Regions from separate parts of the Fictibacillus sp. 23RED33 genome, predicted to be linked through region 1. Evidence: predicted binding sites of a transcription regulator. Region 1 holds the regulator's gene; each other region holds the start of a gene.

Region 1 (4,290 bases):
GTTAAAAGAAGCTTCGCAAGTGCGAGTCTCGTTTTTTGTCCACCACTCAAGGTGTTGATCTTCGTATCGCGATCAAAATCGGCAAACTGAAAGCCATGAAGCACCGTACGAATCTCCGCTTCATACTGATAGCCGCCTTCGTCTTTAAACGTAACCTGCAGCGCATCATAGTCTTTCAAAAGACGTTCGTACTCCGCTGCATTCGCAATCACTTCTGGATCACCCATGCGCGCTTCCATCTCACGCAGCTTTTTCTCTTTTTTACGAAGGTCTTCAAACACAGAGAGCATCTCGTTCCAGATCGATTCATCCGAATCTAGCCCCGCATCCTGTGCAAGATAGCCAGTCTTCACGTCTTTCGGAATCATGACATGACCAGAATCATAGGAATACTCACCAGTAATCACGCGAAGCAGCGTAGATTTACCCGCACCGTTCCGCCCAACAAGAGCGATCCGCTCGCCCTTCTGAACCTCTAGTTTTATATTCGATAAAATAACGTCCGCGCCAAACGACTTCGTAACGTCCTGAACTTGTAAAATAATCATTGTAATTTCACCTCTATGGAAAAAGGGTGGTTTTATTAAATGGCTTCCTAAAATGATTGGAATTATTGCTTCATTGTAAAGTTGATTGGAGCGTAAGGTGCGAGACTCCTGCGGGACAGGTGGGCAGGTGAGACACTTATACGTGAAACGTACGAATGTGGCTCACCGCCTGCCCCGCGGAAAGCGAAGCACCTGGAACGGAAATCAACTACATTCAACAATCATGCAATCAGCCTTTATACAAATAACCCTGTCTAACTAGTAGTTTAGCGTAGTTTGGAGATTCGCGCCAACAAAGGGAATGTTCAACATTTTGCAATAATTACAAGTAAAATCTTAACGACAATAAAAGCGGTTTCGTGTATATTCATCATGAGGAGGGGTTTTATGACAGAGTTTACCCATTTTAACGAAGATGGCCGTGCACGGATGGTTGATATTTCGGAAAAAGAAACATCTCACCGAACAGCCGTAGCGGTAAGCGGGGTAACGGTTTCTGAAGAAGTCTTCCTTAAGGTCAAAGAAAACGGATTTAAAAAAGGGGACGTTCTAGCCGTCGCGCAGATCGCTGGAATCATGGCTGCCAAAAAGACCTCTGACTGGATCCCGATGTGTCACCCGTTATCACTAACTGGCGTTGATCTGTCTTTTTCATGGGATGAATTGGCGGACAGCATGTATAAATTAAACATTCAAGTCGAAGTGAAAACGAAAGGCAGCACCGGCGTTGAGATGGAGGCGATAACAGCGGCTTCTGCAGCAGCGTTAACCGTCTATGATATGTGTAAAGCAGCGGATAAAGGAATGGTGATCGGGCCTACATATCTCCAATCGAAAACAGGAGGCAAGAATGGGGACTTTCTACGTTCTTCAAGCCCTGACAAAATATGATACAATAGGAATAGATAAGCTTTCTACACTTGGAGGGCTCCAAATATGAACCAAGATCAGTTAAAAATACCACACGCAACAGCAAAACGGCTGCCCTTGTATTATCGTTTTTTGAAAAACTTATCATCTTCCGGTAAACAAAGGGTGTCTTCTGCTGAATTAAGCGAAGCCGTGAAAGTAGATTCTGCGACGATCCGCAGAGATTTTTCTTATTTCGGCGCATTAGGCAAAAAGGGTTATGGCTACAATGTTAATTATCTGCTGTCGTTCTTCGCGAAAACGTTGAACCAGGATGAAACGACTACCGTAGCATTAATCGGAGTAGGTAACTTAGGTACTGCCTTTTTACATTACAATTTCACCAAAAATAACAATACCAAAATAGAAGTCGCATTCGATGTAGACAAAGCTAAAATCGGCAGCGAAATTGCTGGAGTTCCGATTTATCACACAGAAGACATCGAGCAAGAGCTGAAGAACCGAGGTATTGATGTTGCGATCTTGACTGTTCCAGTCGGAGCGGCTCAACCGATCGCAGATCAGTTAGAGCGCGCAGGTGTAACTGGCATCTTAAACTTCACACCCGCACGATTGACCGTCTCACCAGAGATTCGTGTTCATCACATCGATTTAGCTGTTGAATTGCAATCGCTTGTTTATTTTATGAAAAACTATTCTTAAAACAAGGAGGTAATCGTTATGTTAGGACCAGGAAGTATCGCGGTAATCGGACTTGCAGCTCTTGTTATGTTTGGACCGAAAAAGCTGCCTGAGCTAGGAAAAGCAGCAGGTAAAACGCTTCGCGAGTTCAAGAATGCAACAAAAGGCATGATGGACGAAGAAGATGACAGCAAAAAGGAACGCGAACAACTGAAGAAGTAAGGATGTTTGTCTATGACCTCTGAAAAAAATATGTCGCTATACGGTCACATTGGCGAATTACGAAAGCGCATCATGTGGGCGATCCTAGCTTTCTTCGTATTCTTGATCGCTGGATTTTTCTTAGCCAAGCCCGTGATCGTATATCTGCAAAGTGACCCAATCGCAAAGAACATTCAGATGAACGCTTTTCATCTAACCGATCCACTGAACGTGTACATGACGTTTGCCTTCTTCATCGGCCTCGTCCTATCCGCACCAGTGGTGTTGTACCAACTCTGGGCATTCATCAGCCCGGGGCTTTATGAGAACGAACGAAAAGTAACGCTCATGTACATCCCGATCGCATTCATGCTCTTCTTAACGGGACTCGCATTTTCGTACTTTATTCTTTTTCCTTTCGTTGTCAGCTTCATGGGAAATGTTGCCGTGGCACTTAGTGTAGAAGGTGAATACGGAATTCAGGAATACTTCTCATTCCTATTCAACATCACACTGCCGTTCGGATTGTTGTTCCAGTTCCCGGTCTTGATCATGTTTCTGACTCGACTTGGAATCGTAACACCTGATCTCCTCAAGAGCATACGAAAAGTAGCCTACTTTGGAATTTTAGTAGTAGCCGGATTGATTACACCGCCAGAGCTGCTGTCTCACTTAATGGTTACATTCCCGCTTATTCTGTTATACGAAATCAGCATCATCATTTCGAAGGCAGCTTATAAAAAACGAATGAAAGCCGAAGTCGAAGCACTCGTAAAAGAACGAGAAGCACAAGCAGAAGCTATGTATCATGATTAAAAAGAGGATGACTCCACGCGGGGAATCCTCTTTTTTGTGTGGTTGGAGTGAAGCTGCGGTATGGGAGAGTGGGAGTGGACAGTAAATGTGCAAAAGTGGACAGTATTTCTTCAAAAGTGGACAGTAAAACTCAAAAAGTGGACAGTATTTTCTTAAAAGTGGACAGTAAGCATCGTTTGAGGTGGCTTGCGGGCTACTCAGGTGTCACCTAAAGTACTGAAGCAGCCTTCGTTTTGGTACTGGGTTCGATAATCTGTCGGATTCGAAGATTAATCTGTCCGATTGGCCGTATAATCTGTCCAATCTCCAGCATAATCTGTCCATTTCAGCCAATAATCTGTCCAATCCCACATCGACCATTGGCCAGCCCTACAATGCCCCACCCAAAGTCCAACACAAACAAAAAAACTGCCTCCATCAGAAGCAGTTTCCCCATATTATTTCTTCTTTTTTCTTTTTAAGTGGCTGTTTAATGCAAAATAGCGGATGGCATTCGCGTAGTCGAAGGTAGCTACGATCATCGTGATAATCGTCCAGAAGCTTGTCATGCCGTACTCGCTTGCGTAATGAACGGCTAAGTACGTAAAGACGACTCCGATCCCTAGATATAAAAATGCCATAAACAGTGGTGATGTCTTCATAATAGTCCTCCAATAATCAATTGCGCTGTTTCTAGCTGTTGTTCCATTTCCTTGATTTTATCGGCAAATAATACTTGAATGATCAAAACGAGCGTGTTCATGGCAACGTGTGCCGCGATCGGAACGATAAGACGTTGGGTCCGAACATAAAGAAAAGCGAACGTGAAGCCCATTGCCGTGTAGATTAATAAGTGTGTGAAGTCCGCATGAACAGCAGCAAAGATTAACGAACTGATCAAAGCAGAGATAAAGAAATTAAAGCGTTTATGAAGAGAGCCAAAAATGATCTTTCGGAAGATGATCTCTTCTAGTATTGGCCCAACGATGGCCGTTACAATCATAAAATATTTAACGTTTTTAACGATTTCTACGAGTTGCTTCGTGTTCTCTGATCCAGGCTGAATACCAAACAGGTTCATCTCGATCATGCTCGCGATAATTTGAGCGGCGTACGCCATGAAAATACCGATGATCGACCATAGAACGGCAGATCCTTTTGAGACGCGCTTAGTATTTCGGTGGCGTTCTCTCAT
Region 2 (4,290 bases), on a different contig from region 1:
TCCCGCTTCGCGTAACGGAAGCTGTAGTACATGTTGTAAACAAGTATTAAGAACGCAATTCCCATCATGAATCCACCGATTGTAGATACCATGTTCAATGGACCCCAGCCAGACTCTTCGCTGTACGTGTAAACACGACGAGGCATACCGTCTAGACCAAGGAAGTATTGTGGGAAGAAACATACGTTAAATCCGATTGTGAATACCCAGAATACCCATTTACCGATACGTTCGTTCAGTTTATAACCAAACATCTTCGGATACCAGTAGATTAAACCAGCGAAACAAGCAAATACTGTACCTGCGATCAACACATAGTGGAAGTGAGATACTAGGAAGTATGTGTTGTGGTACTGATAGTCAGCAGCTGCCATAGCTAGCATGACACCTGTAACACCACCGATTACGAAGTTCACGATAAATCCGAGTGACCAAAGCATCGGGGTCGTAAATTGAATCTTACCTCTGTACATCGTAAACAACCAGTTAAAGATCTTAACCCCGGTCGGTATACCAATCGCCATCGTTGTGATGGAGAATACAGAGTTAACAAGTGCTCCTGAACCCATCGTAAAGAAGTGATGGACCCATACCAAGAAACTGTATCCTGCGATTAAAAGCATAGACCAGATCATGGCTTTGTAACCAAATAGCGTTTTTCTAGAGAACGTAGAGATGATCTCTGAGAACATACCAAACGCCGGTAGAATTACGATATATACCTCTGGGTGGCCCCATAGCCAGAAAAGGTTCGCCCAAAGCATATCCATTCCCGCTCCTTGCAGAGTGAAGAAATGGCTGCCGAATAAACGGTCAAATGTCATAAGTGCTAGTGCTACAGTAAGGATTGGGAAAGCGAAAATAATGATTACCATTGTTACAAGTGATGACCAAGTGAACATCGGCATACGGAACAATGTCATTCCCGGTGCACGCATCTTAAGGATCGTAACTAAGAAGTTAATCCCCGTTAAGAGCGTACCAATACCTGCGATCTGCAGACCGAGCAGATAGTAGTTCTGTCCAGGTCCTGGACTGAGCTCGTTACTCGCAAGCGGCATGTAACTCGTCCAACCTGCTGATGGAGATCCACCAATAACGAATGAGATGTTGAACAACATCGCACCAATAAAGAACGTCCAGAAACTAACTGCGTTTAAATAAGGATAAGCTACGTCACGTGCTCCAATTTGCAATGGAACAACAACGTTAATCAAACCAATCAAGAACGGCATCGCCATGAAGATGATCATGATCGTACCGTGTGTTGTAAAGATTTCGTTATAGTGCTGCGAATCGAGGAACTTAGCCTCTGGAACTGCAAGCTGTGTACGCATTAAGAGGGCATCTACCCCACCGCGGAACAACATTAATACAGCGGAAACGATATACATGATACCAAGTTTTTTATGGTCAACTGTTGTAAGCCATTCGTCCCACAACCATTTCCACTTTTTATATTTAGTAAGATAGAACAGGATACCCACCATCGTTAATACGATGGATACGTCAGCACCATATATCATCGGGTCGCCTGTTACGAAAAATTCATCCCATTTCATATTGAAATGCCTCCTCTGTTAATGGGCATGAGAATCCCCATGAGACTCTGATTCTGATTCTTCTAGCTTCTTCATCTCTTCTTCACGCTTTTTCTTTTCTTCCTTCGCTGCTCTTGAGTGAGGAATCTTCTCTTCATAACCTAAACGTTCGCGAGCATCTAGCGCGTACTCAGCGTTTGTAGCATGGTCTACCCAATCTAAGTGAGTAGAAGAGAAAGTCATTTCTTTCACGTGACCAGGAAGCATCAGCTTGTCATACTGCCCCTTTGAAAGTTCAGGAGCATCAGCCTTCGTTTCACTCGCCCATTTTTCAAACTCTGCATCAGACATAGCCATCACATCAAACGTATGATTAGTGAATCCTTCTCCTGTAAAGTTGGAGTTACGTCCTTCATACGTCCCTTGCTCGTCAGCTTGCAGATAAAGCTCTGTCTCCATGCCAGCCATCGCATATTTCTGACCACCTAATTGAGGTACCCAGAATGATGCCATTGAATCGGCAGAAGTCAGCTTGAACAAAACAGGCCGATCTTCAGGAATATGAAGATAGTTAACTGTTTCAATATCTTGCTCTGGATAAGAGAATACCCATTTCCAGTTTACAGATGTTGCATGAATCACCAACGGCTTTTGATCTTTCGATTCTTCAGGAGGTCCTTCAAGAGAATAGATACTCTTTACCGTTGGAATCGCTAATGCAATAACGATGATGATAGGAATGATCCACCAAATCGTTTCAAGAAGATGACTTCCTTCATTATCTGGATCATAGCCTTTATGGTTTTTGCGATCACGATATTTATAAACAATAAAAGCAGTAAGTGCGTAAACAACTATTAGGATAAATAACATAAACCAGATGGAATACATGATCAGATCCCTCTGTTCTGCTCCTACAGGTCCTTTTGGATCTAAAACAATCATATCGCTGCAGCCGCTAAGCATAAATACGGCCATCAATAACCCGAATGTAAAAAACGGCTTCAACCGTCGCATCACCAGGTCCACCTTCCTTTCTCTATTTACAAGCATTTACTTTTGCCTAATAAAAAACGAACCAAGAGTGATTATAGAGCATTGTGAATTAAATCACAATGTAAAACATAGGCAAAAATTTAAATGACAAAAACCTTTGCTTTCATAGTACCAGAATCCTAATAAAAGTGACTCTATCCACAACAAATGTCACGATTACTTCAAATAAAGCTCACAACTTTATCACAGTTTCGACATAGAATGTTCACGATTTTGGAAGAGACTTCTTTCATTGGTAAAGACTCATGAGCTTTTTAAAAGTTCAGTTTTTACTTTTTACCCTAAATTCCACCAACGTACACCTGCCTATGTAAATTTTTCAATTAAAAAACGACCTTGCCTATATAGACAAGATCGCTCATTTTTTTATATCTTATGCACTTACTTCAACTTGATTTTCGGTGTCATTGTAAACATTTGTATCAAGCTGATTTTGCACCTTACTTGTTAATAATCCTGATGTCATCGAACCACTTACGTTAACAGCGGTACGGCCCATGTCGATTAATGGCTCAACTGAGATCAATAGACCTGCTAAAGCGATAGGAAGATCCATTGCGGAAAGTACAAGTATGGCCGCGAACGTTGCTCCACCACCAACACCTGCTACACCGAACGAACTTAGTGCTACGACTACTACAAGCGTCAACAAGAACGATGGAGACAACGGATCGATTCCAACTGTCGGAGCGATCATAACGGCTAGCATCGCTGGATAAATTCCAGCACATCCGTTTTGTCCGATAGAAAGACCGAATGAACCTGAGAAGTTTGCGATTCCGTCAGGCACACCCATGCTCTTTTGCGTACGAATATTTAACGGAAGTGCTCCTGCACTCGTACGAGAAGTGAAAGCAAAGGATAGTACCGGGAAAGATTTTTTCATATAAGTAATCGGGTTTAATCCTGCAAACGTTATAAGCAATAAGTGAATGCCGAACATGATCAACAAAGCTACATATGAAGCAATAACGAACTTACCTAGCTTTGCGATTGCATCCATATCACTCAGTGCAACTGTTTTCGTCATGAGCGCGAGAACCCCATACGGAGTTAGACGCAGAATCAACGTTACTACTCTCATGATAACCGCATAAAACGCATCAACAATCTTAGCAAAAAGCTCTGCATGCTCCTCTTGCTTACGTTTTACCCCTAAATAAGCAACGCCCAGGAATGCAGCAAAGATAACTACAGCGATGGTCGAAGTCGGACGAGCTCCTGTGAAATCTAAGAATGGATTAGCTGGTAATAATGATAGAACTTGTTGCGGAAGCGTCAGATCTTTTACCTCTGCAAACGTACCTTCCATCTGCTCACCACGAGCCGTTTCTGCATCTCCTTGCTCGATCTGCACAGCTTCAAGATCAAAAACCGTCGAAGTTGCAATTCCGACAACAGCGGCAATTGCAGTCGTACCTATCAAGATTCCTATGATCAATCCACTAAGTTTTCCGATATTTCCTTTTAAGTTCAGACGCGTAAACGCTGAAAGGATTGAAATAAATACAAGTGGTACAACGATCATTTTTAAGAACGTTACATAACCGCCACCGACTAGATTGAACCAGTCAGTCGATTTAGCAGCAACCTCAGAGTCTGCTCCATATCCGTACTGAAGTCCGAGTCCGAACAAAATCCCTAGACCTAGCCCCGTAAAAACACGCTTAGAGAAAGAAACGTGCTTTTTTTG
Region 3 (4,290 bases), on a different contig from region 1:
TTAGCGCAATAGCCATTGTTTCATTCGTAAACCCGGAATAGATTGTTACATACGGGTATAACACATAAGGCAAATGCGCGGCTCCATATCCATAGAACGCTGCAGCAAATTGAAGCATGACTAAAATGAAAGCACTACCCAGTTTTTTCTTCTTCCAAATTAAAAACACAGCTCCTGTGAAAAATAAGAACGATAGAGCAAACAACCATGACAAGTCTAGCATTTTGTAAAAATGGTCAGGGTTGTGCACCCTCATCGATAAAAATACGAGCAAGCTAGCAAGTATAGTTGGTAGGCTCCAAAACAATGCATATTTTCTCAAAAGCTGAAATGCACCATGGTCGTTTGCTTTGTATGAATAGTAGGTTAAAAAGCAAGCTGATATATACAGAACACTTACAATTGCTAAAAATACAACAGACCATGCATAAGAGCTTGAAAATAAGTCTGCATACTCCAAACGAACATTGTTAGCCTCAGCATTAATAAATCCGCCTTCTGAAATGGTGAGTACAACGGAAAGAGAAGCAGGGATTAATAGTCCAGTTGCTCCATATAAAAACTGATACCAGCTGCTTTCACGATGTCCATAGTGATGAAAAGCGTAATATGCTCCCCTCAGCGAAATTAATATGATTGCAATGCTACCAGGAACTAAAAGGGCTGTTCCATAATAGAACGCAAGTGAAGGGAAAAACCCAATCAGTCCCACGTAAAAGAAGATTAAAAAAACGTTAGTGACCTCCCAAACAGGTGATAGATAACGATTAATCACTTTTTTCACGATAGGGGCACGGCCCGTAACGGTTGAATAATAATTAAAGAATCCAGCACCAAAATCAATAGATGCAACAATAAGATATCCATATAAGAATGTCCAGAGAACCGTGATTCCAAGGATTTCAAAGTTCATCATACTCTCCTCCTATTCCATTCCCCGTTTATCTAGTTCACGTTCAGCCGGATTTGCTTTAAAGGTTCTACGTAGAACGGTTACTGCTGAAATGGCTAAAATCAAATATAATCCAATAAACAAATACAACATAATATCTACATAACCTGAAGAAGTAGCTCCCTCTGCTGTAGTCATATAGCCTCTTAATATCCAAGGCTGCCTTCCTTCTTCTGTAAAGAACCATCCAGCTTCGATCGCAAGCATCGCGAGAGGTCCACTACTAACTATGAACCATAAAAGTGGTCTATTTAGCTCATTAGCCTTCTTTCTCCACTTCATAAAAACGTAGATAAAAGAAATGATTGCAAGAAACATACCGATTCCTACCATAAGATCAAAGAAGTAATGAACAATCAAAGGCGGCCATTCTTCTTTAGGATACTCTTCAAGTCCGATTACTTCTGCATCTGGTGTTGCATGAGCGAGAATACTTAAGGCATAAGGAATCTCAAGAGCATATTTCACATCGTTGTTCTCATCTAAAATGCCACCCAAAATGAGCGAAGCTTCCTTCGTTGTTTCAAAGTGCCACTCGGCCGCAGCCAGTTTTTCCGGCTGATATTCAGCTAAATATTTTCCTGACAAGTCTCCTATAACTGCTGTGCTTAATGCACAAACAAATGCTACAGTCATAGAAAGGTGTAATGCTTTTTTGTAGTAGACATGCTGTTTCCCTTTTAAAATCATAAATGCGGTTATGGCTGCTATTACACAAGCTGATGTCAAATAAGCAGATGATAGCACATGAGCCATCTTTGTCGGAGTTGCCGGATTAAACATGGCTAACACTGGGTTAATCCCCGTCAAAACACCATTTTCTAGCTTGAAGCCAAGAGGTGCATTCATAAATGCATTTACAGTTGTGATAAAGAAACCGGATAATGTTGCTCCTAGCGCTACAGGAATCAGTAATAAGAGATGATACAACCTATTTTTAAAACGATCCCAAGTATACAAGTAAATACCTAAAAAAATGGCTTCAAAGAAAAACGCAAATGTCTCCAAGAACAACGGAAGACTAATCGTTTGTCCCGCTACTTGCATAAATTTTGGCCATAATAGACTTAATTGAAGAGCGATTGCTGTACCTGTTACAACTCCTACCGCAACTGTAATAATGTATCCTCTAGCCCATCTTCTTGCCAACAGATGGTAATGCTCATCTTTACGACGTATTCCTATCCACTCTGCTAAAGCAATGAGGAGTGGTATTCCAACACCAAGCGTAGAAAATATGGTGTGAAAAGCAAGTGTCAAACCTGTCAAAATCCTACTATATAAAACTGGATCATAATCAAACAAAGTACTTCCTCCTTTTACTTTTACAGTAATCTTCTGTATTAAGCAGTTTAAAATAGCTGTTAATAATGAACTTTATAGTTTGTGAAGTATTTCACATGATAGTGTATGAATGTACGAGTTCTTCAGGCAAAGTATATAATACAAAATTTGTACTGCCTATAGAGTTAACAATATCGAAATAGATTGTTCACAATTTCACAATATTTATCTATGTAAAGCATACTCTTATTTGGAGTATGCCTGAACATAGTAAGATTTCACTATTACATCAAAAACATTAATTTACGTTACCGCAATTCTTACATTTATTTTGAATAAGAAAATAATTTGTATTAAGAGCTTTCTTAATATCTCTAATCATCATAGGCTCTAATTCAGTCTTTTTGCCACATACCATACAGAAGCAGAATGGTTTTCTGCTTTCTTCATTATCATTCTTATCGTTAAGCTGAATAAATGTATTTTCATTTGCTTCATACAAAGTAATGATATTTGCTTCCTCAAATACCCTAAGTGTATTTTGGATGGTAATAGGGGTAATGTTAGAATACTTTCTAGCAAAATAAGACATAACTTCTTCTTTTGTAACTTTTTGATTCGACTGTAAGAAGTTTAGAAAATTCCCCCTCGCCATTGTGAGTTTATTCCCTGTCTTTTTCAGTCTAACCAGTGCTTCTTCATTGGTAAGAAACATACTATTCTCTCCTATGTGTTAATTTCTTTCAATCCATCCTTTGTTGAATGCGTAGCTTGTAAGTTGAACTCGATTATCCAGATGAAGTTTACCAAGGATGTTCTTTAGATGACTTTTTACGGTATGCTCTGAGATTGAAAGGTTTTCAGCAATCATTCGATTTGATTTACCTTGTGCAACTAACTGCAAAATCTCTTTTTCACGTGCAGATAATGGTGTCTTTTCTTCTTCTACTTTTTCTTGTGTGAATTCATTCAATATTTTAAAAGCCATTTTTTGTGACATAGGAGCCTCATCAACTGCGAATGCTCGTAAGTAGCTGTACCATTCACTGGAGTTCAAGTTTTTAAGAAGGTACCCTTGTGCTCCTCGCTTTACAGCTTCAAAAAGATCTGTAATGTCATCTGAAACGGTCATCATTACTATTTTTATGGAAGGATATTTGTATTTGATTATTTTTGTTGCTTCCAACCCATCCATAACAGGCATCCTAATATCCATGAGGATTAAGTCAGGGCTTAATGTTCCCGCTAGCTCCACTGCCTCTGCTCCGTTTTTAGCTTGTCCGATGATTTCAAATTCACTGTAGTCTTCTAGTAAATCTTGAATACCTTCTCGTGCATGCTGGTGATCATCCACTAGCAATAATCTGTTGCGCTTTTCCATGAGTTAATTCTCCTTCGTAATTAGAATACGCAATTCTCCATTTTCAATGGTAATGTCTAATCTACTATTCATAGCTTGTACTCGATCCTCAACAATTTGGAGTCCATAGCCGTTTGGATTCGTTACTAAATCAGTTGTATTTGTCTTATTCTTGATGAGGCAAAACCATCCGTCCTCAAGCTCTTGCGCATCGATCCATACTTGTTTTGTGCTAGCGTGCTTCACTACATTCATTAGAGCTTCTTTTATACAAGCAAACAGTTCAATTTTGTCTTTTGTAGATAAAAGAGATTCATTGACATGCCAGTTCAAATCAACATTTAGACTATGTTCACTTTCCATTTCTTTAATATGCGAGAGCAGGGTATTTGTCCAATTGAAATTCGTTTCAACGGGGGGAAAACGTAAATTATTAATTGCCTGTCTCACATCTTGATGGATATGATGTAAGGTTTTCTTCATTTTAATAAAGTGAACGTTGTTATCTAGATCTGCCTGCTTTCCAAGCTTGTTTAATTTAACCGATAAGAAAAAAAGGGACTGTGCGATTCCGTCATGAAGCTCTTTTGATATTTTAGTTCTTTCTTGTAGTGCAGATAACTCTGCTTTTTCCTCATTAAGTTCTTGTTGGATCTGTTCGAGCTTGTCAAAAAGTTTCAATAAAAACACGATA

The links. The regulator Rex, encoded in region 1, represses fermentation and respiration genes when NADH is low (regulators of the CRP and FNR family bind a similar motif). The targets are predictions, from matches to a motif close to TTGTGAAATATTTCACAA.
Region 2: the regulator Rex is predicted to act here: its motif matches at 2,640-2,657, upstream of qoxA (cytochrome aa3 quinol oxidase subunit II).
Region 3: the regulator Rex is predicted to act here: its motif matches at 2,337-2,354, upstream of IHV09_RS08045 (cytochrome ubiquinol oxidase subunit I).

The regions. Positions count from the first base shown of each region.
Region 1 covers NZ_JACZDX010000014.1:42,126-46,415, reverse strand. The annotation lists gene IHV09_RS21740 (ABC-F family ATP-binding cassette domain-containing protein) at 1-548, opposite strand, end outside; gene moaC (cyclic pyranopterin monophosphate synthase MoaC) at 936-1,439, shown strand; gene IHV09_RS21730 (redox-sensing transcriptional repressor Rex) at 1,485-2,120, shown strand; gene IHV09_RS21725 (twin-arginine translocase TatA/TatE family subunit) at 2,139-2,321, shown strand; gene tatC (twin-arginine translocase subunit TatC) at 2,334-3,116, shown strand; gene IHV09_RS21715 (YdiK family protein) at 3,554-3,757, opposite strand; gene IHV09_RS21710 (CPBP family intramembrane glutamic endopeptidase) at 3,754-4,290, opposite strand, start outside.
Region 2 covers NZ_JACZDX010000004.1:172,935-177,224, reverse strand. The annotation lists gene qoxB (cytochrome aa3 quinol oxidase subunit I) at 1-1,562, opposite strand, end outside; gene qoxA (cytochrome aa3 quinol oxidase subunit II) at 1,581-2,561, opposite strand; gene IHV09_RS15370 (L-cystine transporter) at 2,971-4,290, opposite strand, start outside.
Region 3 covers NZ_JACZDX010000001.1:1,563,307-1,567,596, forward strand. The annotation lists gene IHV09_RS08040 (cytochrome d ubiquinol oxidase subunit II) at 1-913, opposite strand, end outside; gene IHV09_RS08045 (cytochrome ubiquinol oxidase subunit I) at 926-2,257, opposite strand; gene IHV09_RS08050 (transcriptional repressor) at 2,535-2,951, opposite strand; gene IHV09_RS08055 (response regulator) at 2,970-3,617, opposite strand; gene IHV09_RS08060 (sensor histidine kinase) at 3,621-4,290, opposite strand, start outside.